3 regions of the Paenibacillus sp. V4I7 genome follow, and region 3 is predicted to be linked to each of the others. Evidence: riboswitches for the same ligand, from Rfam matches in the RefSeq annotation. Region 3 holds a riboswitch; each other region holds the start of a gene.
The links. A riboswitch is a leader RNA that binds a small molecule or an ion and turns the genes downstream of it on or off. The one in region 3 is predicted to bind cyclic di-AMP.
Positions count from the first base shown of each region.

Region 1: it holds a riboswitch for cyclic di-AMP, as region 3 does, so the genes downstream of both, QFZ80_RS27400 (stalk domain-containing protein) here and QFZ80_RS13230 (CAP domain-containing protein) in region 3, are expected to answer to the same signal.
Region 2: it holds a riboswitch for cyclic di-AMP, as region 3 does, so the genes downstream of both, QFZ80_RS39290 (potassium-transporting ATPase subunit F) here and QFZ80_RS13230 (CAP domain-containing protein) in region 3, are expected to answer to the same signal.

Region 1 covers NZ_JAUSZD010000002.1:5,851,389-5,853,587, reverse strand. The annotation lists gene QFZ80_RS27400 (stalk domain-containing protein) at 63-854, opposite strand; cyclic di-AMP (ydaO/yuaA leader) riboswitch at 859-1,010, opposite strand; gene QFZ80_RS27395 (LiaF transmembrane domain-containing protein) at 1,173-1,463, shown strand; gene QFZ80_RS27390 (PspA/IM30 family protein) at 1,490-2,116, shown strand.
Region 2 covers NZ_JAUSZD010000002.1:8,200,047-8,202,245, reverse strand. The annotation lists gene kdpA (potassium-transporting ATPase subunit KdpA) at 1-773, opposite strand, end outside; gene QFZ80_RS39290 (potassium-transporting ATPase subunit F) at 821-898, opposite strand; cyclic di-AMP (ydaO/yuaA leader) riboswitch at 1,321-1,492, opposite strand; gene QFZ80_RS38400 (APC family permease) at 1,720-2,199, opposite strand, start outside.
Region 3 covers NZ_JAUSZD010000002.1:2,650,506-2,652,704, reverse strand. The annotation lists gene QFZ80_RS13235 (LURP-one-related family protein) at 110-469, opposite strand; gene QFZ80_RS13230 (CAP domain-containing protein) at 619-1,269, opposite strand; cyclic di-AMP (ydaO/yuaA leader) riboswitch at 1,275-1,407, opposite strand; gene QFZ80_RS13225 (DinB family protein) at 1,549-2,019, opposite strand.

The sequences.
Region 1 (2,199 bases), 3.2 Mb from region 3:
AAATAAAAAAAGCTGATTTCTTGAGAAGTAAATCTCAGAAACCAGCTTTTTTTTCAGCCGTTTTAATTGGATAATTTGTACACTTTAATGGTTTGGATACCAAACTTCTTCACAGATTGCTTGGATCCTGGGATAAAGATATCAAGACGCTTGCCTTTGATTGCACCGCCAGTATCTGTCGCGTAAGCATACATGCCGCCTACAGGTAAGCCGTTGAAATTATAACCTTCTATATAGAGCTTAGATCCTAGAGGAATCACGGTGGGATCTACAGCAACGGTTCCAATACTTAGTGGATTACCCATATAATCAAAAGCTCCGTAGCCGCCATTCTCAGATGGATCTGCTGAATAGGCAGTGGATTTAAACAATTCATAATCTGGCGCATACTTATTGCCATCTTTACTTAGAATAGCTAATTTGCTGCTAGCGTCCCACTGAACGGGAATATCGGATACTTTGCTTAGAAAACGAAGAGGCACGTATACGCGTCCATTTTGGAATTCCGCATGTGTGTCCATCTCGACACGGTGGCTATCGATTTCAGCTTCTTTTTGTCCAGATACTAAGGTGATTGAATGTTTGCTGTTATTTAGCGTGACCTTGATCTCATCGCCTTCTTTTTGCCACTTTACTTCATAACCAAGCTTCTCCGTTACGAAACGAATCGGTACTTGGGTAGCATGATTCTCATCCAAAAAAGGCTGAGCATCCGGAAATTGAACCAGTTTATCATTGACTTGCACTTTCACATCCATCTCTGCGGCATTCGCCGTAAATGGGGAAAGAAAGCCTCCTGCCAACACTGTTAAAGACACAGCAAGGCTAGTTAACCCTTTAGTAATTGTATGCAATTGGTAATCCTCCTTCATGAGCCTTCGAGGTTAGTTGACGGGTTCGGGAAGAAGGTTCTCCCTAGTCTGCTCCGATGAAGAGCAAATATTCACCCCATGTAAATCGTCCCCCGTACCGACACTTTGTCTGTGCACCGGACTCGGCTTCAAATAGTTTAGCACTTGAGGCCTTGTGGGACAACGGCCAAAATATGGATGGAGGTCTTAGAGGGTACTGGACTTAGGTCTAGGTACAAAAACAGTCGCGAGTCCGTTTTGACGTTTAGCTGTTTCAGGTACGATAGAAGCATGAAGAACACGTGAGGGGCGGTAAGCAGAATGAGTATGGATCGATCGAAAGGGTTGGCTTTGGTTTTAATCACAGCAGGTATACTTATTTGCCTGCATCAATTTGGCAGTCATATTCATTTTATGGGATTTTTATTCCCGGCAGCTATGCTTGGATTAGGCTATGTAGGCATTAAGAATGGGAAGAAAATTGGTTGGTTTTTCGCCGGCTTAGGCGGCTTGATACTGACCATTAAACTATCGGGCTTCATCGCCATTGCTTTCGCTGTATGTTTAGTGGTGTACGGTATTCATCTATTGAAGAAACGAAATGAATTTTAAAACATAAGAAAATGGGGGTGTAATTCATGAGCATATTGAATCGGATTGGCAAAATAGCAGAAGCTGCATGGCAAGAAACGGCCGGCAAGCTCGATCATCATGAACAGGGTAGCAGCGTGATAGAAAAGCTGGAACAGCGCTATCAGGAGGCGCTGCAGCGAACTATTGAGCTGCGACGCCACAGTGTGAACGCAGAGGAGATGGCGCAGCTGCGCGGCGAGCAAGCCGAGCTGGCAATGCGCGCCGGCGATGAAGAGCTCGCGCGGCTCGCGCTGCAAGAGAAGCAGCGCGAGGAAGCCGCTTGCGAGCACTACCGCGCGCAGTACGCGAGCAGCCAGGACGTGTGCCTGGCGCTCGCGGATGAACTGCGCGGGCTGCGTGCGGGGCACGCAGCCGAGGGGGTGCAGCCGCCGAGCAGCGGTCTGCACGAGAAAGAGGCTCGCGACACTTGGCGCGAGCTGGAAGTGACCGGCCGCGAGCTCGGCCGGGAAGCGCTGCAGGGGCTCCGCGAAGCGGGCCGCCTGTCGCAAGAGACGCTGAAGGAAGCCGGCGGCAACCTTCAGCAGGAGCTGCGCACGCTGCGCGGCAAGTTCCAGCAGGATTGGCAGCAGCATCGCTCCAGCGGTGACACCGACCCACGCGACAAGAAATAGTCGCGTGTTATCCCTCAAGCGCCTAATAACTAGGCGCAGGAGCTCTTGACCTCCATGATTCATGCGGAAGCCTTGCCGCGCAA
Region 2 (2,199 bases), 5.5 Mb from region 3:
CAAATAATATGGATCAAATTGGACACCGGTGTCGGATTTTCAAAAGGATGCGCTGCATTCGTACCGAACCACCCGCCACCGTTTGTACCGATATGTTTAATCGATTCCAGTGAAGCCACTAACCCGCGAGTAATCGTTTGTGTGGCCCCTTCAATTGTTGTAGCTTGCACAGCTCCCAGTAGTGTTTGCGGAATACCCTGAAAAACTAAAACTAAAGCAACAATGAAGCTCAGTGGTAAAAATACGCGTGTAATCGCTCTGGTCATATCCACGTAAAAGTTACCGAGATTATCTTGACGGCCAACTAAACCGCGTATAAAAGCTACCGCCACAGCGAAACCTGTTGCAGCCGATGTAAACATCGGGAACGTAATGGCTACCATTTGAGAGAAATACGAAAGTGTATTTTCACCGCTGTATGCTTGCCAGTTCGTATTAGTAATAAATGAAACAGCCGTGTTAAAAGCTAATGCCGGAGGCATATTACCAATATCGTCAGGATTCAATGGTAGATATTTTTGAAGCCGAAATACCGCATAAATCAGAAGCATCATGACAAAATTAACTAATAGTACGGACCCTAAATACTTTTTCCACCCCATCGCTTCATCTTCATTAACACCCATAATGCGATAGGAGACCCGCTCAAAAGGAGCAAATACACGATCAAGTCCACTCTTTTCATACCCAAAAACTTTCACCAAGTAACTACCCACAGGCTTCACTAAAAGCATAATAATACCCAGTGTGATGACTACCTGTAACAATCCCATACCCATAGTAGGTTCTCCCCTTGCTTACTTAAGTTCTTATTCTACAATTAAAATTTCTCCGGCTTCACTAAAACAAAACCGAGATACACCATAATGGCAAATCCAATAACACCGATAACAATCATATGAGTGCCTCCTACAAGTTTTTTCCAAAACGCTTATCGAAAGCTAAGCTTAAGCTCATGCTTTTTCACAATATTTTAAAAAAGCCCAAAATCCTAAGAATGTTACGGCCATTAATAAGATCATCGTTACGTCGTTGTACATAACACACCTCCTGTAATTTAACCGACTCTAATGCTTTCTTGAAATAGTGTAACGCCGAACCGTATAAAAATGAGGTAAAGAATCTATAGCATCCGTATAAAAAAAGCATAAAAATCTTGTCTTGAAAGAGATATACGCCCCAGAATGCTCAAACAAATACGATAATAGATTCACTCTCCTCCAAATTTCGAACAACAAAAAGAAGCCTAAGAGCAGAGAATCTCTACTCTCGGGCTTCTTAGCAGCGTTAATAAACGGGCTGTGAAAGCACGATAGAAAGTGGTTCTCTCCCAATACGCTTACGAGGTTAGCTGTCGGATTCGGGCTTGGAAGTGCCCTACCTTGGCAAGCTGCGCTTGTTTTGGATTCACCCCGAGAAACCGCAATTTACATACATTCGGCTTCTGGCTGGTTCCCCCGCTCCCCTTGCGGGGACTCAGCGTTTGAAACTTGTTGTGAAGTTGTTGAAAAGAATGCTACGCCTCTTAGCCATTATTGTAAAACGCTGTGGAGAGACGCTATCCCGTAATTTAGGGCATATTAGGCAAATAAAAGCGCATCCAAATTGATAACACGTTCATTATCGATAGAAATGCTTCGTTTTTCTACCGTTATTGTCATTTTGTCGCAAATGGACTATAAAAAAAGGCAGCCTTACAATGAAGTAAGGCCACCCTACTTATTTTTTCAAATGATACGGCACTGTCGTTACGATAAGGTCTCTTCTATACAGCAAGAAAGCACGGATAAGTAGACTGGATTGGTTATGGAGAATATTCTGCCAGCTTTTCTTAGGAATAAACTGTGGGATTAGGACGGTTACCCGAAAATTTGATTCAGCTGCCTTATGCTCGACCGTATCAATAAATTTCATCAATGGTTGAACAATGCTCCGATACTGGGAATGTAAAGTTACCAGCCTTATCTCGGGCTGCCACGTATTCCATTTCTCCTCAAATTGTTTCTCGACGTCTCTTTCGAAAGCCACATAAACGGCGATGATCTGATTTGGCGAAAGGGATTTGGCATAATTCAAGGAGTTCTCTACCACATGCGTAATGCCCGCCACAGGCACAATGATCACATTTCCTTCAATAGGAATCGCTGGTTCGCAAGTTGTTATTCTTAATTGTTCGCCTACGGCCTCATAGTGTTTCTT
Region 3 (2,199 bases):
TTTTCTGGATAGCGTGCATGCCCATGATCACCGCAACAAGTTCGTAAGTATCCAAATATTCGCTTTGATTGTTCAGAAGAAAAGCCCCTGAAGAAAACCAGCCGTTTACTTATTCGAAACGAGCAACAAGTGCGCCGGAATCATCGGATATCTCATATTCCTTTGAAAATACTGGGGAAATAATCTCGTAGCTGCCTTGCCCTTTGGTTTCATATGTGAATTTCTTGGTGAACAAAGCAATTCTGCTTCTCAACACGCCTAATTGCCCACCATCGGCACCCGTAACCTCCCATTTGCTTGAGAATATCGGAAAACTTCCTTTGCACAACAGCTGGCCATTATGCCCAAACACCTCGATCGTAGAACCAAAAGAGCTCTTCAAATCTATATGACCGACATCTTTTCCCTGTTCGTCCCGAATCTCCGTAACACCGGTATTAAAAAAATTATCCCTGAAATATAGATTCAATACAATCGCCTCCCTCTGGTATATATACGATGCAGAGATCAAAAATGTTAGTCATTCCCAACAATGCCTTATTATTAAAAACCGAAAAAACCAGCAAACAAAAGGTTGCTGGTTTATCTAGATATATTCTGCTAATATATGTTGCTGTATTAGTTACTAATGAATTCTTGTACCCATTCGCCGTTATAAAAAGCAACACCGATTTGTGTGAAGTTGGGGCTTAGAATGTTTTGACGATGACCCGGGCTGTTCATCCAAGCTTTCATGACAGCTTCAGGCGTTTGTTGACCTTTTGCAATGTTTTCACCTGCGTAGGAATAGCGAATGCCGTATTTGCTCATCATATCAAAAGGAGACCCATAGGTCGGAGAAGTATGATCGAAATAACCATTGTTATACATATCCTTCGCTTTGTCCAAAGCCATGGCGGTAAGTGCGCTGTTGCCGGTTAATGGACGCAGTCCTGCTTTAGATCGTTCCTGGTTAACTAAGTTAACGACTTGGCTAGCAAAAGTTGATTGGGATGGCGCACTTGTAACTGGCGTTTTGGTACCTGCATTTATGCTCTTGCTGCCAGGAATGTTGAGGCTCATACCAGACCAAATCACGTTCGGATTGGCAACCTGAGGATTTGCCTTAATAAGCGAAGATAGGCTGATGCCATACTTCTTGGATATTAGCCACATGGTATCATTGCCTGATACTGAATGGGTTGCTGGTGCGGCCATTGCCGCGCTCGAACCTACGAGGACGCTCAATCCTATTGCGCCGGTAACCACAAGCTTTTTGTAACGTTTCAAAATAAACCTCTCCTTTTTGCGGCCTGCGAGGTTAGCTGTCGGATTCGGATCAAAGAGTAATCACCCGGCCGCTGACGCGGCTTCACCCCAAATAATGGGTCCCCCGTGCTTCACATGAAGCTTCGGCCTTCTGAGTTATTTGATCCACATAGATCTCACAAATTGTAACATGTGAAATCATAGAGAACATGACTCAAAATTTTCCAAGAACATTTTGTAAGCGGTATCAGCCGTTTCTTCTTGTCCAAAACAGTGAATTCCAATCACCAGCAACCTCATTCAATCCCATATTTGAGGCCGATCGATTCCAGCCGTTCGCATATAATCTAGCAGTTGCCCGGTGTGAACGGATTCGTGGTATGCGATCCTCATTAACATATCTCCTAAAGTTCGAACATACCCTACGTCACTTCGATTAATTTTAATATTTGACAAATCCTCAGGAGTGAAGAATTTAACGGTATTCAAGAATTGTTCTCTGTACACTTGTGCGAATATCAGTTCATCCTCCACCGAAGAAAATTCCCGATTGTCATAAGGAGAATCGTAAGAAGGCAAACTTCCACAGTTAAGTAACGCAAGATGATAATAATGCTCGCCATCCAATACGTGTCGGATCATTTCTTTCATGCTTAAGGCGTGTGCATCAGGCCTCCAATCCAGCATAGTTAGAGGAATAACGCTCCACACTTTTATACTTCTACGTCGGACTTCTTCCAAGTTCAATATAACAAGATCTATCCCGTTAATGATTAACACTCCTTTTAATTTCTCAATAATCCATGCCTATTTGTTTTATAAATATGCAGTTTACTCATACGAACAAATATACAGTACATTTGTTCGCATGTAAATAATCCCCTATTCAATTTAGCCTGCCAGCTTTATTATAGTGGCGTTCCTAAGCTTAAAGATCTCTGTAATACCCTG